One region of the Mesorhizobium sp. M0136 genome, then DNA from elsewhere that is predicted to be linked to it. Evidence: predicted binding sites of a transcription regulator. Region 1 holds the regulator's gene; each other region holds the start of a gene.
The links. The regulator PhoB, encoded in region 1, activates phosphate uptake and scavenging genes when phosphate is short. The targets are predictions, from matches to a motif close to TGTCATNNANCTGTCAT.

Region 1 (7,358 bases):
GGCCTGCTCAATGCCATCGCGGGCAGCCTGCTGATGACGATCATCGCCATTGTCGTCGGCACGCCGATCGGCGTGCTGGCGGGAACCTACATGGCCGAGTATGGACGCTTTTCGCGCATCACCACCGTCGTCCGCTTCATCAACGACATCCTGTTGTCGGCGCCGTCGATCATCATCGGCTTGTTCGTCTATGAATTGATGGTGCGGCCAATGGGACATTTCTCGGCCATTGCCGGCGCCGTGGCGCTTGCCATCCTGGTCATTCCGGTGGTCGTGCGCACCACTGAAGACATGCTCAACCTGGTGCCGAACGCGTTGCGTGAAGCCGGTGCCGCGATCGGCGCGCCACGCTGGGTGGTGATCCGTTCGGTCGCCTACCGCGCCGCATTGTCCGGGATCGTCACCGGCATATTGCTGGCGATAGCACGCATTTCCGGCGAGACGGCGCCGCTGCTCTTCACCGCGCTCAACAACCAGTTCTGGAGCAGCAATATCAACGCGCCGATGGCCAGCCTGCCGGTGACCATCTTCCAGTTCGCTCTCAGCCCTTACGAGGAATGGCAGCAACTGGCGTGGACCGGCGCACTCATAATCACCCTGACGGTTCTGGGCTTGAGCATCCTCGCCCGCAGCCTTACCGGACGCAGAGAGGACAGATGACACAGATGTTGTCCCCAGACATGACGATGACCGAAACGGTCACCGAGAAGACGAAGATCGAGGTCAAGAACCTCAACTTCTACTACGGCCAGAGCAAGGCGCTGAAGGACATCAGCCTGTCGCTGCCCGAGCGCAGCGTCACGGCCTTCATCGGCCCTTCGGGTTGCGGGAAATCGACGCTGCTGCGCGTCTTCAACCGCATCTACGAGCTCTACCCGAAACAGACCGCCGAGGGCCAGGTGCTGCTTGACGGCAAGAACATTCTCGACCGGTCGCAGGATCTCAACCTCCTCAGGACAAAGATCGGCATGGTGTTCCAGAAGCCGACGCCGTTCCCGATGTCGATCTACGAGAACATAGCCTTCGGCGTCAGGCTCTACGAGAATCTCGGCAAGTCCGAGATGGACGGCCGCGTCGAGCAAGCGTTGAAGCGGGCCGCGCTGTGGAGCGAGGTCAAGGACAAGCTAAACGCCAGCGGCTTGAGCCTGTCCGGCGGCCAACAGCAGCGGCTCTGCATTGCCCGCACCGTTGCAGTGAAGCCGGAAGTCATTCTGCTCGACGAACCGGCTTCGGCCCTCGACCCGCTGTCGACGGCCAAGATCGAGGAACTGATCGACGAGTTGCAAGCCGACTACACGATCGTCATCGTCACCCACAACATGCAGCAAGCAGCGCGCGTGTCGCGCCAGACCGCCTTCATGTATCTGGGTGAACTGGTCGAGTTCGACCGGACCGAGAAGATCTTCACGTCGCCCCGCGAGAAGCGCACGCAGGACTACATCACTGGCCGCTTCGGCTGAGCCGTTCCGATCATGCATATGAGGACAGGACCATGGGCGAACACACAGTCGCTTCTTTCGACGAGGATCTCGAGCAGATCAGCAAGCTGATCCGCGACATGGCCGACCTCGCCGGTTCGATGGTCGGCGGGGCGACCAAGGCCCTGTTGAATTCCGACAACGTGCTGGCGCAACGCGTCGTCTCCGACGACGCCATCATGGACGCGCGTCAACGCGAACTGGACGACCGCGCCATCACCCTGATCGCCAAGCGCCAGCCAATGGCTCACGATCTGCGCCATGTCGTCGGAGCGATCCGCATGGCCGGCGACCTCGAACGCATCGGCGACCTTGCCAAGAACATCGCCAAGCGTGTGAGCGCGGTCGGCCTCAGCGTCACGCCGCGCGACCTTTCGCATTCCATCGATGCGATGGCGCAGCTGGTGCTCATCCAGGTGCAGGGCGTCATCGAGGAATATGCTGCAGGCGATGCGGCCGCGTTGGCCAAGCTGCGTGCCGCCGACGAGCGTATCGACGTCAAATACACGTCGGTGTTCCGCGAGCTGTTGACCTACATGATGGAAGATCCGCGCAACATCACCGCTTGCACGCATCTGCTGTTCTGCGCCAAGAATCTGGAGCGGATCGGCGACCATGTCACCAACATCGCCGAAAATGCGTATTATGTGCTGACCGGCGAGCAATTGCCGGTCAACCGTCCGAAGCAGGACGAAACGACAATGTCCGCGCCGGTGACATGATGGGGGTGCCCAGCCGATGATCGCACCACGCATAATGGTGGTGGAGGACGAGGAGCCGTTGGGCGTGCTGCTCCGCTACAATCTCGAATCCGAAGGCTACCAGGTCGAGGTGGTGACACGCGGCGACGAAGCCGAGATCCGTTTGCAGGAGAATGTGCCCGACCTTCTGGTGCTCGACTGGATGATACCGGCGGTTTCCGGCATCGAGCTCTGCCGCCGGTTGCGCGTGCGCCCCGAAACCGAGCGGCTGCCGATCATCATGCTGACCGCGCGCGGCGAGGAGAGCGACCGGGTGCGCGGTCTTTCGACCGGCGCCGACGACTATCTGGTCAAACCGTTTTCGACGCCGGAATTCATGGCCAGGGTCAAGGCGCTGCTGCGGCGCGCCAAGCCGGAAGTGCTGTCCAGCGTGCTAAAGGTCGGCGACATCGTGCTCGATCGCGAATCGCACAGGGTCTATCGCAAGAAGAGCGAAATCAGGCTCGGGCCGACCGAATTCCGGTTGCTCGAGTTCATGATGCGGCATCCGGGCCGCGTCTTCTCGCGTAGCCAGTTGCTCGATAATGTCTGGGGCGAGACGATCTACATCGACGAACGCACCGTCGACGTGCATGTCGGGCGGCTGCGCAAAGCCGTCAATAACGGCCGCATGCCGGATGTCATCCGCACCATCCGCGGTGCCGGCTATGCGATCAGGGAAGATTGACCCGCCTGGTCAGGCGACGTTCTTTCTGACGCCGGGCCTCATTTGCGCGCCCGGCGCGAAAATCTCCTGGTCGACGAAGTTTAACGCCCGCATCGCGCAGCCTTCGCGGATCAGCGGCAATTCGTTTGGCTCGGTGTCGAAGGAGATCGAGCCCGAATGCTGGCCACCGGCGGTCTGGGCGATGGCCTTGCGCAAGGCCGGTTCGATCAGATCGAAGGCAGCGGCACTGGCGCCGACCATCGCGACCGGTGCCGGATCGATCAGCGCGAACAGCGAGCCGAGACCGAAACCCAGCGCTTCGCCGGCCTTGCGGTAGGCCTCGCGTTCCGGCCCATCCTTCTCGCGCGCCCGGGCCGCCAGAGCGCGCATGTCGGCGTCGCTGACGTCGGCGATAGGTTCGCTGTCTTCGCTCATCTGCCTGGCGTTGCGCCAGATGGCATAGTTGCCGGCATAGGCTTCGATGCAGCCGCGCCTCCCGCAGCGGCAGAGCGCGCCGCCCGGACGATGGATCATGTGGCCAAATTCGCCGCCCGAGGAATGCGTCCCGGTGAACAGTTCGCCCTTCAGCACAAGCCCCATACCGATGCCGTGCGAAAGCAGGATGGCGATGAAGTCGTCGTGATAGCGATCCGGATTGCGCCAGCGCAAAGCTACCGCCATCATATTGCAGTCGTTCTCCACCGTGGCCGGGATGCCGAATTCGTCCTCCAGCATGTCGGCAAAGGCGATGTCGGTCTGCGGCGTGATCGGCGACCACAGCATGGCGCGCGCAGGGGAGTCGGTAATGCCCTGAATCGCCAGGGCGATGCGGGCGACACTGCGGACGTCAAGGTCTGGGTCCTCAAGCCGGCGCCGGACAATGGCCATGCATTCGCGGGTCAGCTCGTCGCGCGGCATGGTCAGCGTGTCCAGCCGGCGCTGTTCCTCGGCGACCACCTGTCCCGCATAGTCGATAATGGCGGCCGACAGGAAATTCAGCGACAACACCACGGTCAGCACCGCCGCCGCTTCCGGGTTGAGGGCGAGGCCGACCTGCGGACGACCGCGTTTCAACGAAACGGCCTCACTTGCCTTGCTCTCGGCGAGGATGCCTTCCCGTATCAGGTCGGAGGAGATCGCCGATATGGTTGAATGACTGAGGCCGGTGGTGGCTGCTATCTCCGTACGCGATGGCTGGCCGGCCCGGCGCACCGCCGAGATCACCATCGCCCGGTTGCGCCGGCGCAAATCGTCATGGCGGATTCCGACCGACATCGTTTTGCTTTCCTCCCGGTTGCCGCGGCCGCTCATGAACCGGAAGCCGTCGGTAATGTCCGACAAATAGTGTCAGATGCGGCAAATAGTGTCAGATGCTGGTGGCGCTGTCATCGTTTATTCCGACGCTCGAAAAAACTCGCAGAGTCATCAAAATCCATCACAATCGATGTTGACAGCAGCCGGAGATCGGGCCAGTATTTTTTCGAGGCTCGAAAAAATTAGAGCTTCCAAGCTGGTCGTTGAGCAATTGGTCACGCCGTACGCGGCGCAGGGAGGATATGATGAAGAAATTCACGACCGCCATTCTGGCGGGTGTCGCCATGACGCTGGCGCTGGCGTCGGTGGCGCAGGCGAAAGACAAGGTCATCGGCGTTTCCTGGTCGAACTTCCAGGAAGAGCGCTGGAAGACCGACGAGGCCGCAATGAAGGCGGCCATCGAGGCCGCCGGCGACAAGTATATTTCCGCCGACGCACAGTCCAACCCCGGCAAGCAGCTCACCGACGTCGAGAGCCTGATCTCGCAGGGTGCCAATGCGCTGATCATCCTCGCACAGGATGCCTCGGCCATCGGGCCGGCCGTGCAGAAGGCACTGGACGAAGGCATCCCGGTCGTCGGCTATGACCGGCTGATCGAGAACAAGGACGTGTTCTATCTGACCTTCGACAACAAGGAAGTCGGCCGCATGCAGGCCCGCGAAGTCTTCAAGGTGAAGCCGGAAGGCAATTACGTCTTCATCAAGGGTTCGGGTTCCGATCCGAATGCCGATTTCCTGTTTGCCGGTTCGATGGAGGTGCTGAAGGAGGCCATCGACAGCGGCAAGATCAAGAATGTCGGCGAGGCCTATACGGACGGCTGGCTGCCGGCCAACGCTCAGAAGAACATGGAACAGTTCCTGACCGCCAACGACAACAAGGTCGATGCCGTGGTCGCGGCCAATGACGGCACCGCCGGTGGCGTCGTCGCCGCGCTGACGGCGCAAGGGCTGGCCGGATCGGTTCCGGTCTCGGGCCAGGACGGCGACCACGCCGCACTGAACCGCATCGCGCTTGGCACACAGACCGTGTCGGTGTGGAAGGACGCGCGCGAGCTCGGTAAGAACGCCGCCGAGATCGCCTCGCAGCTTGCCGACGGCAAGCAGATGACCGACATTGCCGGCGTGAAGGATTTCACCACGCCCGGCGGCAACACGGTCAAGTCGCTGTTCCTGACTCCGGTGGCCATCACCAAGGATAACCTCAACGTCGTCATCGACGCCGGTTGGATCAAGAAAGAAGAGGTCTGCGCCGGCGTGGCGGCTGGCACTGTTGCGGTCTGCAACTGAGCCGACGTTTCCGAGAAGTCCGAACGCCGCGGCCGCTCGCCGCGGCGTTTTTTCAAAAAGAATTGTTTTTCCGCTTCCGGCGGATAACTTCTAGGCTGCTTCCGGCATCCGCGGCAGACGGCAACCCGGCGGGAGAAACATGATGACCGACACGACTTCCAACACGCCGGTCGACAGCACGGCAGACCGGGCGCGGGAATCCGAGCTCGGCATCGTTGCCCGGTTTCTCAAGGCAACCGAGATCGACACCCGTATGCTCGGCATGATCGGCGCGCTGTTGGTCATCTGGATCGGGCTGCATGTCGTTTCCAGCGTACGGCTCGGCGTCAATCCGTTCGACTTCGACAGCCGGACCTTCCTGACGCCACGCAATCTCTGGAACCTCTCGGTGCAGACTTCCGCCGTGGCCATAATGGCCGCCGGAATGGTGCTGGTTATCGTCATGCGCAATATCGACCTGTCGGTCGGTTCCGCCGAAGGCCTGGTCGGCGTGGTCATGGGCTTTGCGCAGGTGCATTTCCTGGTGCGAATGATCGGTCTGCAACTCGGCAACCCCTGGATCTGGATCCTGGCGCTGGCCATTGGCCTGGCGCTCGGCCTTCTGATCGGAGCGTTCCAGGGATACATCATCGCTTATCTCGAGGTGCCGGCCTTCATCGTGACGCTGGGCGGCCTTCTGGTCTGGCGGGGTGCCGCATGGTGGGTCGCCAGCGGTCAGACGATTGCGCCGCTTGATGCCACTTTCCAGCTGATGGGCGGTGGGCCGGCGGGTTCGATCGGCGCGCGATGGAGCTGGATCGTCGGAATTATCGCGTGCCTGGCGGTTGTGTTCATGCTGCTCAACGGACGGGTGCAGCGCAAGCGGTTCCGCTTTCCGTTGCGCCCGATCTGGGCCGAGACGTTCCTCGGTGTCCTCACCTGCGCTGTCATCATGGGCGCCATATGGCTCGCCAATTCCTATCCTTGGCCGGTCGGCATCGTGAACAGATACGCGGCGGCCAACAATATAACGGTTCCCGAAGGCGGGCTGTTCATCGCCCATGGCATCGCCATACCCGTGCTGATGGCTGTGGCCGTCGGGCTGATCATGACCTTCATCACCAAGCGTACCCGTTTCGGCCGCTATGTCTTCGCTATCGGCGGCAATCCGGAAGCCGCCAACCTTGCCGGTATCAACACGCGTTGGGTGACCATGAAGGTGTTCATGATCATGGGCGTACTGGCAACGATCGCCGCGGCGATCTCGTCTGCCAGGCAGAACTCGTCGACCAATGCGCTGGGCACGCTAGACGAACTGCTGGTCATCGCCGCCGCGGTCATCGGCGGCACGTCACTTGCAGGCGGCTCCGGCACGGTGCTCGGCGCCATGCTCGGCGCACTTTTGATGCAGTCGCTGCAATCCGGCATGGTGCTGCTCGGCATCGATTCACCGCTGCAGAGCATCGTCGTCGGCGCCGTGCTGGTGCTCGCGGTCTGGCTCGATACCGTCTATCGCAAACGCGTTTAGGGAGGAGGAACGATCATGGCCGACAAGACCGCTCCCACGGGCACGCCGCTGATCGACATGCGCAACATCTCGATCGCCTTCGGCGGCATTCGCGCCGTCGACGATGCTTCGGTCGATCTTTTCCCGGGCGAGGTGATGGCTTTGCTCGGCCACAACGGTGCCGGCAAATCGACGTTGATAAAAATCCTGTCCGGCGCCTATAAGCGCGATGCGGGCCAGATTTTTGTCAACGGCGAGGAGGCTTCGATCTCCAACCCCCGCGACGCCAAGAAGTACGGCATCGAGACGATCTATCAGACGCTGGCGCTGGCCGACAATGTCGATGCGGCCGCCAACCTTTTTCTCGGCCGCGAGCTAATGACCGGC
Region 2 (7,358 bases), on a different contig from region 1:
TCACCATCATCCTGACCACACACTACATCGAAGAAGCGGAGGCGATGGCCGACCGCGTCGGCGTCATCAACCGCGGCGAGATCGTGCTGGTCGAGGACAAGGCCGAGCTGATGCGCAAGCTCGGCCGCAAGCGGCTTGTGCTGGAACTGCGCAGCCCCCTGGCCACCGTTCCCGACGCCCTTTCGCGCTACGCGCTGGAGCTTTCGCCGGATGGCGGGCAGCTGACCTATACTTATGACAACCAGAGCGAACGGCCGGGCGTCGCCTCGTTGATCCGCGAGCTCGAGGCGGCCGGCATCCAGTTCCGCGACATCGATACGGAAAACAGCTCGCTTGAGGAGATCTTCGTCAATCTGGTGAGGAAACAGGCATGAACCCGCGCGCGGTCATGAATCTTCATGCGGTATGGGCGATCTATCGGGTGGAGATGGCGCGCGCCCTTCGCACGGTGCTGCAGAGCATTGTTTCGCCGGTCATTTCGACGTCGCTCTATTTCGTCGTCTTCGGCTCGGCCATCGGCTCGCGCATCACCGAGATCGACGGCATCAGCTACGGCGCCTTCATCGTGCCGGGGCTGATCATGCTGTCGCTGCTGACGCAGTCGATCTCCAACGCTTCTTTCGCTATCTATTTTCCGAAATTCGTCGGCTCGATCTACGAATTGCTGTCGGCGCCTGTGTCCTATCTGGAGATCGTCATCGCCTATGTCGGGGGTGCGGCGACAAAGTCGATCGTGCTTGGCCTGATCATCCTGGCGACGGCCTCGCTGTTCGTGCCGCTTCATATCGAGCATCCGGTCTGGATGCTCGCCTTCCTGGTGCTGACGGCGGTGACCTTCAGCCTGTTCGGCTTCATCATCGGCATCTGGGCGAAGAGCTTCGAGCAGCTGCAGCTGGTGCCGCTGCTGATCATCACGCCGCTGACCTTCCTCGGCGGCAGCTTCTATTCGATCAACATGCTGCCGGGCATCTGGCGCACGGTGACGCTGTTCAACCCGGTCGTCTACCTGGTCAGTGGCTTCCGCTGGAGTTTTTACGGCAAGTCCGACGTTTCGGTCGGCGTCAGCCTCGGCATGACGGTTGTTTTTCTGCTCGTCTGCATAGCAATCGTCGCCTGGATCTTCAGGACCGGCTACCGGCTCCGCAACTGAGCGACTGGCCTGCCAGGCAAAGCAGCCTTATCGGTCAACGGAAACAGCGCTGAGTGCAGCCCTTGCGACGACAGCCCCTTGATCTTCATGTCTTGTTATATATCATGTTATTGTTTTTCGCGAGACGGATTGGCATATGGAAGACGTCGTACGATCGCTTGGTTTCTTGTGCCTCGGCAGCAGGATGAAGCGTATAGGCGAGCAACTGCAGGCGGAGGCGCAGCGCCTGCTCGACCGGCTGGATGTTCCGGTTCAGGCGAGCCAATACCCACTGCTGGCCGCGCTCGACAGGCTGGGCCCGCTGCCTGTCGGGGAACTGGCGCAATCGCTTGGCATCGCGCAGCCGGGTGTAACGCGAAGCGTCTCGCTTCTGGCCGGATTGGGATTGCTCGAGGTTAGTCAGTCGACCGATGACCAGCGGCGCAGGATTGTCGCCCTCACACGGGACGGCCGGCGGCTGGTCGATGTCGCAAAGCGTGACGTCTGGCCTTGCATCGAGAACGCCGTTGCGGATTTGTGCGCGGATCTTTCGGGGCCGCTTCTTGAGCAGCTGACCGCCATCGAGGACGGCCTCGCTGCGGCCCCTCTCGACCGTCGAGTGAAAAATCCGGAGGGCGCTGCGTGATGAGACACCTGCTCGACCGGCCTATCTGGAGCGCGCTTCAGACGCGACATCGGGCGTTCGCGCAAGGCAATGACCTCGCCAGGCGATACCGGCCGTCGATTGTTCCTTTCGCAGCCACTGGCGCCGACGACGCCGAAAGCCTGCGGGCGCTCGAACAGCTTGTCTCCGCGGGCGAGAGTGTCATCCTGCTTCAGTCGGACGCCATTGCTCTGCCCGCGGGGCTTTCCGCGACTTCGACCGCAGCCGGGGTTCAAATGATTGCCGAGCGGCCGTTGCAAACCGTGTCTGACAAACGTGTGCAACGTCTGACCCGAGACGATGCCGATGAGATGCTCGCCCTGGCATTGCTCACCAAGCCTGGCCCATTCACGCTCGAAGCCCTGAGCCTGGGCGATTTTTGGGGCGTGAAAATCAAGGGCAGACTTGTGGCAATGGCCGGCGAGCGCATGAAGCAACCTGGCTATACCGAACTCAGCGGGGTGTGCTCAAATCCGGAATTTCGCGGCGGTGGCCTGGGCAAGCTGCTGTCCCTGTTCGTGGCAAACCGGATAGTGGCGCGCGGCGAAATTCCCTATCTCCACGCCTATGCCAGCAACGCCACGGCCATCAGACTATACGAGTCCATTGGCTTCAGGTTGCGAAGCACAATGAATGTGGCCGTGGTTAGCGCACCGAATGATTAGTCGGCGCATGATGCGCAGCATGGATGCATCCCATATCAGGAAAGGAAGGATTTCGCATCCACCGAAATCCTTCCTCGAGACTGCAAGGCCTTCCCGCGTCTCAGACCGCGATCTTGCCGCCGCCTTGCCTGGTGATGGCAACGACCGCCGGGCGCACCGGCATGTCCGGCTTGAAGTCAGGCCAGCGGGTCGACAAATCCTCATAATAGGAGGGACGCCCAAAAGCCTCCCAGTCCTCGCCACCGTCGCCTGGATGCTGGACGGCAACGAAAGCAGTCTGGTCGTCCGGCGCAAACAGGGGACCACACATTTCGGCGCCGATCGGCACACGGAAGAACAGCTTTGAGGTCGCCCGCGCCGGGCCTTCCGTGTCGACCGCCCACAGGCCGTCGGTGCGGCCTGTGGCCTTCGGGCCCTGGCCGTCGGTAGCAACCCAGAGGCGGCCGGCCGAATCGACCGCGCAATTGTCCGGCATGCCGAACCAGCCATTGGCAGTGGTTGCGGTGGAGAAGGTGGCGCCGATTTCGGCCACGGCGGGATCGCCGCATTTCAGCAGGATTTCCCACTTGCCCTTGGTCGCAGCGAAATCACCGCCATCCTCGACGATCTCAATGATATGGCCAAAGGCGTTTTCGGCGCGCGGATTGGCGGCGTCGACCTGGTCGGCCTTGCGCTTCGAATTGTTGGTCAGCATGACATAGACCTTGCCATTGGCGGCATTGGGCTGGATGTCTTCCGGGCGGTCCATCTTGGTGGCGCCAAGCAGGTCGGCGGCACGGCGCGTCTCGATCAGCACGTCGGCCTGGCTGGCAAAGCCGTTTGCCGCTGTCAGCGGTCCCTGGCCGAAGACGATCGGCAGCCATTCGATTGAACCGTCCTCGGCGAACTTGGCGACATGCAAGGTGCCGTCGTCGAGCAAATTCATGTTGGCGGCGCGATCGTCCGGATTGAACTTGCCTGTGGTGACGAACTTATAGACATAGTCGAAGCGCTCGTCGTCGCCGAGGTAGAAGGCGACACGGCCATCCTTGGCGACGATCGATTCTGCGCCCTCATGCTTGAAGCGGCCCATGGCGGTGCGCTTCCTCGGCACCGACGTCGGATCCTGAACGTCGACCTCGACGATCCAGCCGAAGCGGTTCGGCTCGTTCGGCTCCTTGCCGATATCGAAACGGTCATGATGCGCCGCCCATTCATAGGCGCCTTCGGGAATGCCGAGGCGCTTGTAGTTGGCCGCCTCGTTATGGCCCTGCGGCAGCTCGCCCGAGAAATAGCCGTGGATGTTCTCCTCGGCCATGACATAGGTGCCCCACGGCGTGACGCCGCCGGCGCAGTTGTTGAGGGTGCCGATGACCTTCGTACCGCTCGGGTCGGCGCTGGTCTTGACGCGGTCGTGGCCGGCGACGGGGCCAGACAGTGCCATCTCGGTATTGGAGGTGATGCGGCGGTTGAGCTTGCCGTCGCGCACGACCTGCCATTTGCCGGCTTCTTTGCGGATCTCGACAATGGTGCCGCCATGCGCGGCCATCTCGACATCGACTTGCTCCTTGCTGAGGGGCGCCTGCTTGGCTTTGCCATCGACGATGGTGACGAGGCCCGGGAACATCAGATGCGGATTGGTGTATTCGTGGTTGACGACCAGCAGGCCATGCTCGGCCGAGCCGCCGATCGGGATATAACCGACATAGTCGTTGTTGTAGCCGAATTGTCTGGCCTGGGCTTCCGCCGACTGTTTTGTCGGATCGAATTCCGGCGAATCGGCGAACAGCGGATCGCCCCAGCGCAGCAGCACGTCGGCGTCATAGCCAGGTGCGACGTGATGCTTGTCGTCGATGCCGGCCTCGAGCTCGTCGAAAGCGAAGGCGGAGCCTTCGGCGGCGCGGGCGTTGTCGGCGGCGATCAGCGCCAGCGGGCTGACGGTAGCGGCTATGGCCGAGACGGCAAGCGAGCCCTTGAGGAAGCCGCGGCGCGAGAACCGCGCGGCGATGATCTCACCCATGGTGCGGTTGTCGGTGGGATTGGCTCCTGGCCCATCGTTTTCCTCGAGCAGGCTGGTGCGGAAATGGGCGTCAGGGGTGCGATGTTCGGTCGAGCGCTGTTCAGTCATGGGGGCCTGCCTCTGGCTGGATGGATTGCTGGAGCGTGTTGCCTGGCCAATCCGGTATTACCGGCAGGTCACAGTTTGATGACATGCCGGCTAATTGCCACCTGCGATTTCGTATCCAACATCAGCCCCGCTTGACCGCGACCGGCGCTTCGGAAACAAGAGCTGCGGCAGGCGCGTAGGGACCGCATCGGGAGGAACAAAAGTGAGTTTCTGGGGACTTGGGCAGCTCTGCGTTTCGACGGTGATCTTTCTGCTGGCGGCCATGGCCGCAAAACAGTGGGGGCTGGCGCCGAGCCTCGGCAAGATCGTGCTGACGTTGGCGCTCTATTCGCTGGGCAATCTGATCATGCTGAGGCTGATCCGTGAATTCGGCATGTCGGTGTCGTTCAGCCTGTCGGCGGTGATCCAGCTGGTGTCGGTGAATGTGGTGGCGCTGGTCTTCTTCGGCGAGCGCGTCAATGCCTTGCAGGCAACCGGCATTGTGCTTGCCATCGCAGCTGTGGCGCTGATCACGCTCGGGCCCTATCTGCAAAGGCTGTAGCTGCGATCGGGCCGATGAAGAAGATTGCAAGCAGACTGCGCAACTGGCTGGAGTTCCCGGTTCTGCTGGCCGGGCTGGTCATTGCCGGCGGGCTGTGGGGGTTCGAAGAACTGATGGAGCTGGCGCGGGCGACCACGCCGCATGCCTTCGACACCGAAATCCTGCTTGCCTTCCGCAAGGCCGGCCAGCCCGACAATCCGATCGGACCGGCGTGGCTGGAAGGAGCGATGCGCGACGTCACCAGCCTCGGCAGCGCCAGCGTACTGGTGCTGATCACGGCAGCAATGATCGTCTATCTGCTCCTTATCCGCAGGCCAGGCGCGGCGCTTCTCATGTTCGTCGCGGTGGCGGGCGGCCAGCTCCTGTCAAGCGTGCTGAAATTCGATATCGACCGGCCGCGCCCGGATCTGGTCTCGCATCTCGCCGATGTGGCATCGCTTTCGTTTCCGAGCGGCCACGCCATGCTGTCGGCGGTGACGTATTTGACGCTGGGCAGCATGGCGGCACGGTTTTTGCCCGGGCGCACAACGAAGATCTATGTGCTCGTGCTGGCGGTGCTGACGACGGTGGTGGTCGGCATCAGCCGCATCTATCTCGGCGTCCACTGGCCGTCCGACGTGCTGGCCGGCTGGTGCGCCGGCTTTGCCTGGGCGATGCTGTGCTGGCTGGCGGCACGATTGCTGCAGCGATGGCTAGGGCGGGCCGACGGCACCTGACGTCGGCCGGACTACTTCAAATCAGCCTGTTGATCAGGCCATGTCCGCAGCCTGCCAGCAGGAAAACCATCGACAGCAAGACTGTCGAGGTCGCCAACGCTTTGAATGTCTTCACCTGCTCATCCCTTTTAAGGTCGTACCTGTGAAATCGGTACCGCAATGGATGTCCCGCCTAACGATGTCGAGGTTTGTAGCATGCCAGCGCACCGGCTGGCAAAGACTGTTGCATGTTTCACATAGGCAAGATGATGTTTGACCCATCATTATGAAGGTATTATACGTGATACTGCAGAACTCAGACGGGGTTTTGACCGATGATCACTGCCGCGCAGATGCGTGCCGCGAGGGCGCTGGCCGGCATCGATCAGAAGACCCTCGCCGAGCGCGCCGGGGTTTCGCTTCCAACCATTCAGCGCATGGAAGCGAGCGACGGCGTGGTCCGGGGCGTGGTCGATACGCTGATGAAGGTCATCCAGGCCCTTGAAGAGGCCGGGGTCGAGCTGATCGGCGAGAACCAGGCGAGCGAGCGTGGCGGCAGGGGCGTTCGCCTCAAGCCTGTCACGCCGCAGAACCCGCAAGGCTGACGCTACTGCCGCATCGCCGAAAATCAAATTCGATTTTCGGATAGTCCGATGCGCGGGTCAAAAGTGTTGGGGCGTATCTGTGCGCCTATTTGGACGCACGCCGCTCCAAGTCGCGACGGCGACCGCCGACAGTCCTGCCGACGATCCCGCCGCTCCTTGGTTTCATGCGGAAGGCACTCGATGGATCAGACGCAGCGGGCAGTGCATCAACCGGCGCGGCCGACATTTTCCGAACTGTTCACCCCGAAGCTGGTGACGGTGCTGCGCGAGGGCTACACGCTCACGCATTTCAAGGCGGATGCCATCGCCGGGCTGACTGTCGCCATCGTTGCGCTGCCGTTGTCGATGGCAATTGCCATTGCTTCAGGCGTGACGCCGGAGCGCGGGCTCTACACCTCGATCATTGGCGGCTTCCTGGTCTCGGCGCTTGGCGGCAGCCGTTTCCAGATCGGCGGCCCGGCCGGCGCCTTCATTGTGCTTGTGGCGGCGACGGTGGCGCGGGTTGGCGTCGACGGCTTGCTGCTGGCGACGATGATGGCCGGCGTGTTCCTGCTTGCCATCGGCTATCTCAGACTTGGCACCTACATCAAATTCATCCCCTACCCGGTGACCGTCGGCTTCACCGCCGGCATCGCTGTCATCATCTTCTCCGGCCAGATCGTCGAACTGTTCGGGCTGAAGCTCGCCGGCAAGGAGCCAGGGCCGCTGGTGCCGAAGCTGATGGCCATCGGCGAAGCGGCCGGAACAATCAACCTCGCCGCAACTGCGGTGGCGGCACTGACCATCATCACCATTGCGACGTTGAGGCGGTTTCGGCCGAAGTGGCCGGCTATGCTGATTGCCATCGGACTGGCATCCCTCGTCGTCGCATTGCTCGCCATGCCGGCCGAGACGATCGGCACGCGCTTCGGCGGCATCCCGCGCAGCCTGCAATGGCCGGCCTTCCCGCCGC
Region 3 (7,358 bases), on a different contig from region 1:
TCTCGATGCCTTCGTGCCGGGGAGGCTGCTCGACGACAACATCAATGTGCTGCTGCGCTTCAAGCCGGTCGGCGGGTCGCACCCGGCCAAGGGAATGATCTGGGCAAGCCAGGTGGCGCCCGGCCACGAGAACGGGTTGAAATTGCGCATCTACGGCTCGAAGGGCGGCCTCGAATGGGTGCAGGCCGACCCGAACTATCTCTGGTACACGCCGTTCGGCCAGCCGAAGCAGTTGATCACCCGTAATGGCGCCGGCGCGCTCCCCGTCGCCGGGCGCGTCAGCCGCGTTCCGCCAGGGCATCCGGAAGGCTATCTCGAAGGTTTCGCCAACATCTATCAGGAAGCCGCGCGGGCTATTCGTGCAGCGCGCCGGAAGGGCGGGAAGCCGGCCAAGGATGTCGTCTTCCCGACCGTGCAGGACGGCGTCGAGGGCATGGCCTTCATCGAGGCCTGCGTGAAGTCGTCGAAGAAGAATGGGGCGTGGACGAAGCTCTGAAGGGTGGTGGTGATAGTCAGGTGAGACCGGCCTGCAAATGGCAGTTTCCTGCGCTTCCGGTGCTCATGTACCAAAAGCACGCTCCGCTCCGGTTCTCGGAGCCCACCATTTTCGGCTCGGCCTGATCTGAATCTCACCACCCCTCCGGCGATCGAGCGAATGAAGGGAGGGGCGTCGATGAAAATCGGCATGTGCATGTTGTTGTGGACGACGAGTGTCTCGAAAAAACACGAGCCGTTGTTGAAGGACATCAAGGCGACCGGCTTCGACGGCGTCGAAATACCGGTCTTCTCCGGCACGCCGGACAACTACAGGAAACTCGGCGAGATGCTCGACCGTATCGGGCTGCAACGCACCGCCGTCTCGGCGATGGGCGATCCGGCGATGAACCTGATCTCGCCGGATGCCTCGACGCGCAAGGCCGGTATCGACTACATGAAATCGGCGATCGACTGCGCTCAGGCGCTTGGCGCGAACACCTTGAGCGGCCCGCTCCATTCGACACTCGGGGCCTTCTCCGGCAGCGGGCCGACAGCGGCCGAGAAAAAACGTTCGATCGCTTCGCAACGCGCCATTGGCGACTATGCCGGCAACAAGAGCGTCACCATCGGGTTGGAGGCGCTCAACCGCTTCGAATGCTACCTGCTCAACACGATGGACGATTTGTCGGAGCATATCGACGCGATCGACCGGCCGCACATCAAGGCGATGTACGACACCTTCCATGCCAACATCGAAGAAGCCGACCCGATCGGCGCCTATACGCGCAACCGCAAGAACATCGTCCATATCCACATTTCGGAGAACGATCGCGGGGTGCCGGGCCGTGGCCATATTCCCTGGAAGGAGACTTTCTCCGCCATCCGCAAGAGCGGCTACGACGACTGGCTGACGATCGAGGCGTTCGGGCGTTCGCTGAAGGATTTGGCCGCGGCCACCAAGGTGTGGCGCGACTTTTCCGAAGGCCCGGAAGCTGTCTACCGCGACGGCTACAGGCACATTAAGAACGGGTGGAGGAAAGCTGCATAGCGATCGGCCAGCCCGATGCCGCACCCGTCACCCCTGCTCGGCCTGTATCCTGTTGTAGTCGTGGATCGTCCTGCTCAGCCGGCGGCGCAGGAAATTGGAAATGTTGTCGAAGATGAAAACGACGAGCAGGACCAAGAGCACCATGTAGAAGACATTGGCCCAGTTGGAGTTGGTGCGCATCGCCTCCCAAAGCTTCAGGCCGATGCCACCGGCACCGACGGCGCCGATGATCGTCGCGCCCCTGGTGTTGGATTCCCACTGATAGAGTGTCTGGCTGATGAAGACCGGGATCACTTCCGGCAGCACGCCATAACGCTGCACCAGCAAGCCGTTGGCGCCGGTCGACTGGATGCCCTCGCGCGGCTTGTCGTCGATGTTCTCGAGGCCTTCCGAATAGACTTTGCCGAGCGTGCCGATCTCGGTGAAGAAGATCGCGGCGCTGCCGGCCAGCGGGCCCGGGCCGAAGGCGCGGGTGAAGAACAGCGCCCAGATCAGCATGTCGACCGAACGCATGAAATCGAAGAACCGCTTGAGCACCTGGCTGAGCAGGCCGCTCGGGGTGATGTTGCGGGCCGCGAAAAAGGCGAGCGGGAAGGCAACGATGCCGCCGAGCAAGGTGCCGAGAAATGCCATGACGATGGTCTGAAACAGCTTCGTCCAGACGTCGCCATGCTGCCACTGGGCGTTGTTCCAGATATTGTCGGCGGCCAGCGCAATGTTTGATGTGCCCGGCTTGAGCTGGGGTCCGGACATCAGCAACGAGACCACCTCGCCGGGCGACTTGCCGAAGAAGGGCGAGCGTGTGTCGAAGACGAAATTCGCCCAGCCGAGGAAGCGCTTGCGGACCTTGACGCGATCGACGGTTATGCGAACCTCGCCGGCAAAGCCCATCCGGGCGACGATTTCATCGTCATGCGCGGTGATCCAGTCCGGCACCGGGCCGGTTATCACCGGCTTGCCGCTGGTCAACGACACCGGCACCGCCTGGCCATTGGCGACAAGCGTTGCCTCGGCCTTGTCGAAGGTGACGGATTTGGCTCGGCCGTCGATCAGAACGGTGTAGGAGCCGTTGGCATTGGCGATGACCCAGTCGGGATGCGGGTCTTCGCCAAGTGCAGAAAAACGCGGGTATTTGGGGGTGATCTGAGGCTGATCGAGACGGAATTCCGGCTGCAGATCGTAGCTGATCCATTGCGTCAGGAAGAGCGGCAGGCGCTCCCAGTGCGATTGCCTCAGCACTTGCGGCAGGCTGAAGAACCACAAGGCATAGACGAGGTAGAGCAGGATGCCGGCGAACAGCACCAGCGGGCCGAAGCGTTTGTACAAGGGCCGTCGGACTACTTGGGGAAAGCGCTCCTCTATCGCCTGCATCTCATCGGCGGTCATCGCGGCCATGGGCAGTCTTCTTGTTGATTTGCCATAATCTTTTCCAAAAACCGGAATCCACTTTTTGGGATCATGGTCAGGCGCCCATCATGAAGGCCTGCTCGCCGACGAGCTTGCGGCGAAGCCAGGCGGAGAACTGGTCGACGAGGAAGATGGTGGTGAACAACAGCAGCACCAGTGCCAGCGTCTTGGCGCCAAAGCCGCGTGAGATGGAGAGCTTCAGCTCCTCGCCGATGCCGCCTCCGCCGACCGCGCCGATGATGGTCGAGATACGGACATTGATCTCGATCCTGAGCAGCGCATAGGACATGAAATTGGGCAGCACCTGCGGCAGGCCGGCGAAGCGCACGCGCTCGAACCAGTTGGCGCCGACCGCGCGCAGGCCTTCTTCGGCGCGCATGTCGGTGTTTTCGTTGATCTCATAGAAGAGCTTGCCGAGGGCGCCGATCGAATGCAGGCCGATGGCGATGATGGCCGCGACCGGGCCAGTCGAGAGGATGGCTGCGAACAGGCCGGCAATGACGATCTCGGGGAAGGCGCGAAGCAGTTCCATGAAGCGCTTGACGACGAGCCTGAGCACCGGACTGGGTGTCAAATTGCGCGCGGCGATGAACGAGAACGGCACCGCAAAGACGAAGCCGATGAAAGTGGAAACCAGCGCCACGTTGAGCGTGGTGAGCATCAGCTCGAAATATTCGGGTAGGTAAAAACCGCCCCAGAGATAGACGCGGCCAAGCGGGAAGTTGAACTCCTGGCTGCCCTTGTCGTGCGGCGATGCGATGTCGAACAGCGCCCGCCAGACGTCGTTCCAGTCTTTGGGAACAAGCCAGCTAAGGAAATCCAGTATATGCGGCAGCCGATCGAAGAAATGTCCGGCATTGGCCTCGTCGGCGAACCACATGGCTGTGCATATGGCGACAAGCAGCAAACCGATGCCGAGCGCCGTGTAGAACCGGCGTAAGGATGTCTGGCGTCGCCAGGCCTCTGCCGTCTGCCGGATCGCGTCTGAACGAATTGTGGCTGACATGGTCATGATCGGCATGCAAAAAGGGCGGCGCGGGAAACGCCGCCCTTTTCAATTGTATTCAGCCGCCGATCGCGGCTTTGCGGGCTTCGACGATGACGCTGTAGAAGTCGGGCTTCACCGGAACGTAGCCGGTGAAGTCGCCGCCTTCGATGGCCTCGAAGCAAGGCTTGTCCTTGGCCGGCAGGCTGGTGAAGAAGTTGGCGAGCTTGGCGCTCATATCGCCGCCGAGTGCGGTGCGCACGACCAGCGGGCCGTTCGGGATCAAGCCGGAGCGCCAGACTTCGACGAAATCGTTGGGGTCGACGGCGCCCTTGGCGACTTCCTTGTGGAAGGTGCCGGAGGTGTAGCCGTTCTTGAAGTCGCCAATGCCCGAGGAGTCGTCAACCGCAACATCGACCTTGCCGTCGCGAACGGCGAGGAGGTTGTTCTCGTGGCCGCCATTGAACTGGGTCGAGGCGAAGAAGGTTTCGTTCGAGGCGCCGGTGTCCTTCGGGATCTGGGTCAGCGGGATCAGATAACCGGAGGTCGAATCCGGGTCGGCATAGCCGAGCTTCTTGCCCTTTGCCGACTTGATGTCGGTGATGCCGGACGACTTCAGCGCCAGGCCGATCGAATAATAGCCGGTCGCGCCGTCGGTCTGCTGGGTGGCGAGGATCGGGGTCACGGCGTTCGGATCCTTGAGGTAGACGCTGGCATAGCCTGACGCGCCAAGCTCGGCGAAATCGAGGGTGCCGCCGAGCAGGCCCTGGATCACCCCGTCATAGTCGGCGGCCGGGAACAGCGAGACCTTCTCGAAGCCGAATTCGGACTTCAGGTGATCGGCGAGGCACTGAAAGTTGCGCAGCCGGTCCGCTTCATTTTCACCACCAAGGATGCCGATGCGAAATTCCTTGATATCCTGGGCGTGAGCGGCACTTGTTGCGATGGCGAGCAATGAAACCGCGCCAAAAACCATCTTCCTGAACATTATCTCTCTCCTGTTGGTTCCGGCTTCGCGCCGGAGCGTTCGAACTTTTGACGAGTGCCTTTGACGCGGGCGGGCGATCAGGCCGTTCTCAGTAGCCAGGGAATACGGGCTCGAGCGGTCCGGCGGATGCAGCGATTTTCTGTTTGATGGCGACGCTGGTCGAGGTGATGGCCTCGGAGATTTCGCCGCCATTGCTGTCGGCGCCGTAGACCATGCGCACGGCCTCGCGGTTGAGGTCTTCGGGCGGGCCGTCGAAGACAACCTTGCCGGCGGCCATGCCGATGATACGGCTGCAATAGTTGCGGGCCGTATCAAGCGTATGCAGATTTGTGATGACGGTGATGCCTTCGCGCAAATTGATGTCCTGCAGCGAGTCCATCACCACCTTGGCGTTGAGCGGATCGAGCGAGGCGATCGGCTCGTCCGCCAACAGCACCTTCGGCTGCTGCATCATGGCACGCGCAATAGCAACGCGCTGCTGCTGGCCGCCGGAAAGCGTGCCGGCGGGCTGCAGTACGGTGCGGGCGATGTCGAGACGCTCAAGGGCGGCAACAGCCTCGGCGCATTCACTGCGCGAGAACATGCCGAAGAGGTTGGACAGCGTCGAGCGGTGGTTGAGCCGGCCGAGCAGCACATTGGTCAGCACGTCCAGGCGCGGCACCAGATTGAACTGCTGGAAGATCATGGCGCAGTCGCGCTGCCAACGCCGGAGCGGCGAGCCGCGCAACCCGGAAACCTCGACGCCGTCGAACAGGATGGATCCCTGGCTGGGATCGATGAGGCGGTTGATCATGCGCAGAAGCGTCGATTTGCCGGCGCCGGAACGGCCGATGATGCCGACCATCTGACCGTGCGGGATCGCGATATCGACATTGCTGACGGCGGTGTTCTTGCCGAACCGGCGGGTGACGCCGCGGATTTCGAGCGTAGCTGACATGGTGCAGGCTCCAGTCCAATCGCAATTGAAGGTCTGTTAACCCTCGCTAGCGCAGCCGCATGAACCTGCGGTGTCGGAACGATGTCAGTTTTGTTACTGCCCACAGCCTGGAGCGGCGCGGCCAATCCAGCACGAGAGGCTCGAATGGTGAATGGTGATAAGAAAGGCTTTCCTGAGCCTCGAAACCTGTCCGCTGCCCCATTCACTAGTCACCATTTCACGACCGTTAGCCGCCATACTCCTCCAGGAAGGCCTCCGCTGACAGTTCCCGAAAATCATCGAGCGCGGCGCGTAGCCTTGCATGGTCCCAGTCCCACCAGGCGAGCGCCTGGTAGCGCTCCGCCGTGCGGCGGTCGAAGCGCTCGCGGATCGGCTTGGCCGGCACGCCGCCGACGATGGTGTAGGGCGCGACGTCCTTCGACACCACGGCACCCGCACCGACCGCGGCGCCATCGCCGACGGTGACGCCCGGCAGGATAGTCGAGCCGTGGCCGAGCCAGGTGTCGTGGCCGATGGTGACGCGCTTGGCGCGGCGCTGGGCGAAGAATTCGCTCTCGTGCTCGGCGTCGTCCCAATAGTCCGAGGCGCGATAGGTGAAATGGTGCAGCGTCGGCCGCCAGGTCGGATGGTTGGTGGCGTTGATGCGCACATTGGCGGCGATGTTGGCGAATTTGCCGATCGTCGCGCACCAGACGCCGCAGTCCTGCATCATGTAGGAATAGTCGCCGAGCGTGCTTTCGGAAACCCGGCAGCGCTCGGCGATCTCGGTCCAGCGGCCAAGCGTCGAGTTCTCAACTTGCGCCGTCTCGTGGATCAGCGGTGCCTCCGACAGTTTCCTCGTCATGCGGCGATTTTTCCGGCGGCGAAGGCGGTCACGTCGATGATACGGTCGGCCACCGCCTCGCGCACGTCGTGGTCGTGGAAGATGCCGAGCAAGGCGACGCCCGCCGCCTTCTTGGCGGCGATCAGGGAAATCACCACGTCGCGGTTCCGTTCGTCGAGCGAGGCGGTCGGCTCGTCTAGCAGCAGGATCGGATGCTCGGTGATGAAGCCGCGCGCGATGTTGACGCGCTGCTGTTCGCCGCCGGAGAACGTCGCCGGCGGCAGCGCCCAGAGTTTTTCCGGCAGGTTCAGCTGCGCCAGCAAGGCACGTGCCTTGCCGCGCGCGACCTCACGCTCCTCGCCGCGCTCGACCAGCGGCTCGGCGACGACATCGAGCGCCGAGACACGCGGCACGGTGCGCAGGAACTGGCTGACATAGCCGATGGTAAGCCGGCGGACGGCAAGCACGGTGCGCGGGCTGGCAGTTGCGAGATCGATGAGCCCGCCCTCGTGCTGGACGATGATCTGGCCTTCATCGGCGGCATAATTGCCGTAGAGCATTTTCAGGATCGAGCTCTTGCCGGCGCCGGACGGGCCGCCGAGCACCGAGCATTCGCCGGCCCTGATCGCGAACGAGACGCCGGCGACCACCGGCAGTTTGATGCCGTCGCGCAGATGCATGGTGAAGCTTTTG
Region 4 (7,358 bases), on a different contig from region 1:
AGCCATTGTAGCGCTGGAAGACGAGCGAGGCGTTGGTGCCACCGAAGCCGAAGGAGTTGGACAGCGCCACGTCGATCTGCCGGGCTCGCGGCTTGTGCGGCACCAGGTCGATCGCCGTTTCGCGCTCCGGATTGTCGAGATTGATGGTCGGCGGCGCGATGTTGTCGCGAATGGCGAGGATGGAAAAGATCGCCTCGGCAGCACCAGCCGCGCCCAGCAGGTGGCCAATCGACGATTTGGTCGACGACATCGATATCTTAGAGGCGGCGTTGCCGACCAGCCGCTCAACGGCGCCGAGTTCGATCGTGTCGGCCATGGTCGATGTGCCGTGCGCGTTGATGTAGTCGACATCTGCGGGCGTCAGCTTCGCCCGGTTTAGCGCCGCTGTCATGCAACGGAAAGCGCCGTCGCCATCCTCGGCAGGCGCGGTGATGTGATAGGCGTCACCGGTCAGACCGTAGCCGGTGACCTCGGCATAGATCTTGGCGCCGCGGGCCTTGGCGTGTTCGAGCTCCTCGAGCACGACAACACCGGCGCCCTCGCCCATGACGAAGCCGTCGCGATCGCGATCATAGGGGCGCGAGGCCGTTTGCGGCGCGTCGTTGCGCTCGGTGGAGAGCGCGCGGCAAGCGGCGAACCCGGCGATCGACAGTCTCGTCACCGGCGCTTCGGCGCCGCCTGCGACCATAACGTCTGCATCGCCCCAGATGATCAGGCGGGCGGCGTCGCCGATGGCGTGCGCACCGGTCGAGCAAGCGGTGACGACGGCGTGGTTTGGGCCTTTCAGCCCATGCCGGATCGAGACCTGGCCGGAGACGAGGTTGATGATCTGGCCGGGGATGAAGAACGGGCTGATGCGGCGCGGGCCGCGTTCCTTGAGGATCATCGCATTCTCGGCGATGCCTTCGATGCCGCCGATGCCCGAACCGATCAGCACGCCGGTGGCGCACTGATCCTCGTGCGTCTTCGGCTGCCAGCCGGAATCCTTGAGTGCCTCGTCGGCGGCCGCGATCCCGTACAGGATAAAATCGCCGATCTTACGCAGTTCCTTCGGCTCGAGAACGGCTTCAGGATTGAAAGTGGCGTTGGAGCCGTCACCGCGCGGAATGACGTGGGCGACCTTGCAGGCAAGGTCTTCCACCTCGAATTCGGTGATGCGCTTGGCTGCGCTGCGGCCGGTCAGAAGCTCCTTCCAGCTGTGCTCGAAGCCCATGCCGAACGGCGAAAGCAGCCCAAGGCCCGTGACGACGACACGCCTCATCGCAGGTCCTCCTCGGTGATGACTGCAAATAGCGTCAGGCCGAGGCCTTGTCGATGTATTTCACCGCATCGCCAACAGTCAGGATGGTCTCGGCGGCGTCGTCCGGGATCTCGACACCGAACTCTTCTTCGAACGCCATGACAAGTTCGACCGTGTCGAGGCTGTCCGCGCCCAGATCATCGATGAAGCTCGCCTGCTCCGTCACCTTGTCGGCATCGACGCCAAGGTGCTCGATGACGATCTTCTTGACGCGCTCTGCGGTGTCACTCATTTGGGCATCCTCGTCTTTTGGTTGTCTGTCTTCGTTAGCGGGCAGAATGCCGCTAATCAAGCTGAAAGATGGTCCTGCCGGAAACGCAGCGGAACAGGACCGGTTTTTGCCCGAACCGCCGGGTTGCGGGCGGCATTACACGAAAAATCCCGTGCATCCAAGACGGAATGAAGCGTTTTCCCAAGTGTTAGATCATTGCCATGCCGCCATTCACATGAATGGTCTGGCCGGTGACGTAGGCTGCCTCGTTGGAAGCGAGGTAGGCGACGGCAGAGGCGACTTCGGCGCCCGTGCCCATGCGCCGGGTCGGGATCGCCGCCATGATCGCCTCTTTCTGCTTGTCGTTGAGCTTGGCGGTCATCGCCGATTCGATGAAGCCCGGGGCGACGCAGTTGACGGTGATATTGCGGGTGGCGATCTCCTGCGCCAGCGATTTGGAAAAGCCGATCATACCGGCTTTGGAGGCGCAGTAATTGGTCTGGCCGGGATTGCCGGTGACGCCAACCACTGAAGTGATGTTGATGATGCGGCCATGGCGGCGCCGCATCATCGGATGGGTAAGCTCGCGGGTCAGCCGGAACACGGCGGTCAGGTTGACCTCGAGCACGCTATCCCAGTCGGCGTCAGCCATGCGCACGAACAACCCGTCCTTGGTGATGCCGGCATTGTTGACGAGGATGTCGACGCCTTCGAGGTCGGCCTCCGCCTTCTGGCCGAGCGCCTTGACGTCGTCGCGGTTGGAAAGATTGGCCGGGAAAAGCTTGACCCGGTCGCCCAGTTCGGCGGCCAGCGCCTCCAATTTCTCGATACGTGTGCCATGCAGGCCGACGATGGCGCCCTGGCCGTGCAGCACGCGGGCGATCGCCTCGCCGATACTTCCCGATGCGCCGGTGACGAGCGCCTTGCGGCCGGTCAATTCGAACATTCTTGCCTCCTGATCTGAGCGAACACCCTTTGCATGGAGCGGGGTCAAATCGCCAGTTGATTATGCAAGCGCCCCAGCGCCGCCTCGACATCCGCCGCGGATCCGATGGCAGTGGTGGCAATATCGCGGTTGATGCGGCGGGCCAGCCCCGACAGCACCTTGCCGGCGCCCACTTCGTAAAGCGTCGCAACGCCGTTGCTGCCGAACCACTCCACCGTTTCGCGCCAGCGCACGCGCCCGACCACCTGTTCGACGAGGCGGCGGGCAATCTCGTCGGGATCGCTCGTCGGGGTCACCGTAACGTTGGAGACCAGCGGCACGGCGGGCGCACTCTTAGTCACGGCGGCCAGCGCCTCCCGCATGATCTCGGCCGCAGGCTTCATCAATGCCGAATGGAAGGGCGCCGAGACCTGCAGCATCAGCGCCCGCTTGGCGCCCTTCTCCGTGCATAGCTTCGCCGCCAGTTCGACCGCCGGCCTGGCGCCGGAGATCACCAGCTGGCCGCCGCCATTGTCGTTGGCGATCTGGCACACCAAGGCTTGCGCGGGATCTCTGGCGGTGCCCTGGGCGGCCTCTGCGCAAGCGGCCTCGACGTCGGCCTGTTCCAGCCCGATGATCGCCGCCATGGCGCCCTCGCCGGCCGGTACAGCCGCCTGCATGGCATTGCCGCGGATACGCAACAGCCGGGCGGCGTCGGCGACCGAAACGAAACCAGCGGCCGCAAGTGCCGAATATTCACCGAGCGAATGGCCGGCGACATAGGTGACCTTGCCGTTCAGGGAGAAGCCGCGCGCCTCCAGCGCCCGGACTGCGGCAAGTGACACCGCCATCAGTGCCGGCTGGGCATTGGCGGTCAGCGTCAGCGTCTCTTCCGGGCCTTCCCAGATCAGCTGCGATAGTTTTTCACCGAGCGCGTCGTCGACTTCCTCGAAGATCCGCCGCGATTCCACAAAAGTATCGGCGAGGTCCTTGCCCATGCCGACGGCCTGGCTGCCCTGCCCCGGAAAGGTGAATGCGATGGCCATCGTCGGCTCCCAGCTGCTGGTTCTCGCTGCCTGTGACGCAAGGCGTGCGCCCAAGTCAAGTCCAACCTTGACCGCTCAGCGTCGGCCGAGTGCCTGTTTCGGCAGGCTTTTTGGCGATCACTCATGATGAAAACCGCTCACGATTTGTTTGCTGGCTCTTCTTATTTCCGCCGCAGGCGCTAGGCTTTGCGTGACAGTTCGATGACAATCGAGTGACGCCTTTGTTGCGGGCCGGGGAACTATTGAAGTGGCAAAGACCAAGCAGAGCGCAGCCGAGGCGGCGCCACAGTTTCTTGAAGGCGATCCGTCGACTGGCTATCTGCCGGCGCGCAGATGGCCTGTCATCCGCTATGGCCTTATCAGCTTGCTGGCTGCGGCCATCCTGGTGTTTGCCATCGAACTGATCGTGCGCGGCAACTTTGCCGGCACCATTGATTTCTTTCTGCAGCCTTTCAAACCCGGCTGGACCACGATCATCATTTTTGCGCTGATCCTCATCGGCCTCGACGCCGTGCTCGGCCGCAGCCATCAAAGCCTGATGATCGTCGCGCCGCTGACATTGTCGCTGGCGTTCGTCGGCCACCAGAAGTCGCTCTATCTCGGCGATCCGCTCTATCCGACCGATTTCCTCTATTCCCGGCAGATCGTGGCACTGATGCCGCTCCTGGTCCGCGACCGCCCGGGAACCGCCATTGCCCTGGCGATCGGCATCGTCGGCGGGCTGTCGCTGCTCGTCTATGGCTGGCGGTTATGGCGCCGCCGCGTTCCGGCGCTCAGCCACAAGGGCCGCCTTGCCCGGCTGACGCTGACGGTGCCGCTGATCGCTTTCTTCGTCTCCATCATGGACTATGCCACTTTCTCGTGGACGCGCGACCGGCTGCAGATCATCCCGATTATGTGGGACCAGAAGGAAAACTATGCCTCGAACGGTTTTGCGCTCGCCTTCGCGCTGAACGTCCCGATGGCGCATGTCTCGGCGCCGCCCGGCTATTCCGACAAGGCAATCGAAGCGATCGGCAAACCGCAGGTGATCGCCTCGGTACCTGCCGAGAAGCCCGACATCATCGTCGTGATGAGCGAATCCTTCTGGGATCCGACCAAGCTGCCCGGCGTCACCATCACACCCGACCCTATCCCCAATGTGCGGGCACTGCGCACGGGCTACATGTTCTCGCCGGAGTTCGGCGGCATGACGGCCAACATCGAGTTCGAGGCCCTGACCGGCTTTTCCAACGCCTTCCTGCCGGCGGGCAGCATTCCCTACCAGCAATATGTGCGGACACCGACTCCCTCGCTGGCGACCTTCCTGAAAAGTCAGGGCTATCGAGCGCGCGCCATCCATCCCGGCACCAACTGGTTCTGGAACCGGGGGGCCGTCTATGCCGATTTCGGCTTCAACGACTTCAAGTCCGAGGAGACGTTGCCGCCCATGCAGAAGCGCGGACCGCTCGCGTCGGACGCAGCGATGACCGACGAGATCATCCGCGAAGCCGATACCAGCGCCGAGCCGGTCTTCTTTTTCGCCGTCAGCCTGCAGAACCACGGGCCGTATGAGCCGTATCGCTATAACAATCCGACCCACAAGGTGCAGGCGCCGATCAGCCAATGGGCACGTGAATCGCTGTTGAGCTACGCCGAAGGCTCTTCCGATGCGGACCGCGGCCTCGAGCGGCTGATCGAATGGGCGAAGAAACGCGAGCGGCCGACCGTCATCGCATTCTTCGGCGATCACCTGCCGCCGCTTGGGCCGGTCTACGTCGAGACCGGTTTCCTGAAGGACAATGTCGCGCCGCGCAAGGAGCCGGCCGACCAGATGCTGCAGCACCACGAGACGCCATTGATCGTCTGGTCGAACCGCAGCGGCCCGGCCGAGGATCTGGGCGCCGTCAGCCCGGCCTTCCTGCCCTACCATATCCTGAAAACGGCCGGCATCAGCCATCCCTATTACACCGGCTTCCTCGGCCAACTGCGAGAGCGCTACCGCGTCATCGACCGCAATTTGCTGTTGGCACCGGGGGGCGACGCCACCCCCGATTGGTCGCGTCAGAAAGAGATCGATCCGGCAATCCGCGACTTCCGTCTGCTGCAATACGACATGATGTTCGGCAAGCGCCATGCGGCGCCCGATTTCTTCCCCGAAACCACCGGCAAAGTGGCTGCACATACGAGCTGAGGCAGCTGAAGTTGCAGCGTGATGCGCGAACTCCGATCGTGCCGTCGAGAGACGGGAATTGTTGCAGCTGATTGCCGACTGCGTAGAGCTGTTCGATTTGTTGGCGTTACCTCGATCGTCTCCCGCGATTATACGAACAGGGCATCCGGTTTGTTTTGTCAGGCGAAATGCCGGAAAACATCCTTGGGTCCGGGCAGGAAATCCATAAGACCTTGCGAATGAGGCCAGCAGCCCAATAAAACCGGACAACTCGCGTGCAACTCATCTGCTTACGACACGTCGGCCGTTTGCCCTTGCCTTGCGGCCAAATTCCTGTATAGACGCCCGCAATCTGCCGGTCCTTGCTGGGGGCTGAACGGAGGGCCGGAGGTTTTTCGAAACCTTCGTGTGAAGCCGGAAGTGCTTCCGCCTCCCGTGTCTCCGCTCTCGACCGTCTCGTCATGCTCCTTTCTTCCCCGCCTTCGCAAGGATTGCGGGTCAGAGAAGTTGCAGAGGCTTTTGCCGCCGGGAACCGGGAGAGAAACGAAGAAAGGCACGAACACTATGGCTCTATACGAACATGTGTTTCTTGCTCGGCAGGACCTCTCGCAGCAGCAGGTCGATGCGCTTGTCGAACAGTACAAGGGCGTCATCACCGCGAATGGCGGGTCCGTCGGCCGGGTCGAGAACTGGGGACTGAAGTCCCTCACCTACCGGGTCAACAAGAACCGGAAGGCATATTATACACTCATGGACATCACCTGCCCGCCGGCCGCGCTCAACGAAATGGAGCGCCAGATGGGTCTGTCCGAGGACGTACTGCGTTTCCTGACCATCAAGGTCGATGCGCATGAGGAAGGTCCGTCGGCAATGATGCAGAAGCGCGAAGAGCGCTCGGAACGCGGCGGCTTCGGCGACCGCGACCGTGGCCCGCGCTCATTCGGCGACCGCGATCGCGGTGACCGTGGTGATCGTCCGCCGCGCAGCTTCGGCGATGGCGGTGCCGATCGTGGCCCGCGCCGTCCGCGCGAAGGCTTTGAAGGAGCCGCAGAATAATGGTCGACATCAACCAGATCCCAACCCGGCGCCCCTTCCACCGCCGCCGTAAGACTTGCCCGTTCTCTGGCGCCAACGCGCCGAAGATCGACTACAAGGACGTGCGGCTTCTGCAGCGCTACATCTCCGAGCGCGGCAAGATCGTGCCATCGCGCATCACCGCCGTCAGCCAGAAGAAGCAGCGCGAACTCGCCAAGGCGATCAAGCGTGCCCGCTTCCTCGGCCTGCTGCCCTACGTGGTCCGCTAAATCTACGCGGGCGGTTCGCCGCCCGCTTTTTGTCACCGGCCACGACGGGCGTAGCCGGATCGAACACCAAATTCCGGGTTGGATTTCGACAAGAGATCCTAACTGCCGCGACAGGCAGGACAGCGACACAGGCGGCGACGCCCCAGCTTCCTGACCTGTTCCAGACAACTCGGCGCCGATCCTGAGGATAGCGCCCAAGCGAAGGAACAAAACCATGGAAGTCATTCTTCTCGAACGCGTTTCCCGCCTCGGCCAGATGGGCGACACCGTCAAGGTCAAGGACGGATTCGCCCGCAATTTCCTGTTGCCGCAGGGCAAGGCGCTGCGCGCCAACGAAGCTAACAAGAAGAAGTTCGAGGGACAGCGGGCGCAACTGGAAGCCCGCAACCTGGAGCGCAAGTCCGAGGCCGCGCAGATTGC

Region 2: the regulator PhoB is predicted to act here: its motif matches at 4,633-4,649, upstream of NKJ35_RS16220 (PhoX family protein).
Region 3: the regulator PhoB is predicted to act here: its motif matches at 5,924-5,940, upstream of phnC (phosphonate ABC transporter ATP-binding protein).
Region 4: the regulator PhoB is predicted to act here: its motif matches at 3,673-3,689, upstream of NKJ35_RS12660 (LTA synthase family protein).

The regions. Positions count from the first base shown of each region.
Region 1 is NZ_JAMYTP010000016.1:9,622-16,979, forward strand. It holds gene pstA (phosphate ABC transporter permease PstA) at 1-660, shown strand, start outside; gene pstB (phosphate ABC transporter ATP-binding protein PstB) at 657-1,460, shown strand; gene phoU (phosphate signaling complex protein PhoU) at 1,493-2,200, shown strand; gene phoB (phosphate regulon transcriptional regulator PhoB) at 2,217-2,906, shown strand; gene NKJ35_RS19665 (ROK family protein) at 2,916-4,160, opposite strand; gene xylF (D-xylose ABC transporter substrate-binding protein) at 4,445-5,485, shown strand; gene NKJ35_RS19675 (sugar ABC transporter permease) at 5,628-6,992, shown strand; gene NKJ35_RS19680 (ATP-binding cassette domain-containing protein) at 7,008-7,358, shown strand, end outside.
Region 2 is NZ_JAMYTP010000012.1:51,228-58,585, forward strand. It holds gene NKJ35_RS16200 (ABC transporter ATP-binding protein) at 1-374, shown strand, start outside; gene NKJ35_RS16205 (ABC transporter permease) at 389-1,150, shown strand; gene NKJ35_RS16210 (MarR family winged helix-turn-helix transcriptional regulator) at 1,287-1,775, shown strand; gene NKJ35_RS16215 (GNAT family N-acetyltransferase) at 1,775-2,458, shown strand; gene NKJ35_RS16220 (PhoX family protein) at 2,559-4,565, opposite strand; gene NKJ35_RS16225 (hypothetical protein) at 4,768-5,106, shown strand; gene NKJ35_RS16230 (phosphatase PAP2 family protein) at 5,121-5,822, shown strand; gene NKJ35_RS16235 (helix-turn-helix domain-containing protein) at 6,137-6,406, shown strand; gene NKJ35_RS16240 (SulP family inorganic anion transporter) at 6,587-7,358, shown strand, end outside.
Region 3 is NZ_JAMYTP010000019.1:10,733-18,090, forward strand. It holds gene NKJ35_RS21835 (Gfo/Idh/MocA family protein) at 1-496, shown strand, start outside; gene NKJ35_RS21840 (sugar phosphate isomerase/epimerase family protein) at 674-1,525, shown strand; gene phnE (phosphonate ABC transporter, permease protein PhnE) at 1,553-2,920, opposite strand; gene phnE (phosphonate ABC transporter, permease protein PhnE) at 2,988-3,944, opposite strand; gene phnD (phosphonate ABC transporter substrate-binding protein) at 3,997-4,905, opposite strand; gene phnC (phosphonate ABC transporter ATP-binding protein) at 4,994-5,842, opposite strand; gene NKJ35_RS21865 (DapH/DapD/GlmU-related protein) at 6,069-6,686, opposite strand; gene phnL (phosphonate C-P lyase system protein PhnL) at 6,683-7,358, opposite strand, start outside.
Region 4 is NZ_JAMYTP010000008.1:236,089-243,446, reverse strand. It holds gene fabF (beta-ketoacyl-ACP synthase II) at 1-1,261, opposite strand, end outside; gene NKJ35_RS12675 (acyl carrier protein) at 1,296-1,532, opposite strand; gene fabG (3-oxoacyl-[acyl-carrier-protein] reductase) at 1,720-2,457, opposite strand; gene fabD (ACP S-malonyltransferase) at 2,502-3,482, opposite strand; gene NKJ35_RS12660 (LTA synthase family protein) at 3,730-5,655, shown strand; gene rpsF (30S ribosomal protein S6) at 6,199-6,690, shown strand; gene rpsR (30S ribosomal protein S18) at 6,690-6,938, shown strand; gene rplI (50S ribosomal protein L9) at 7,153-7,358, shown strand, end outside.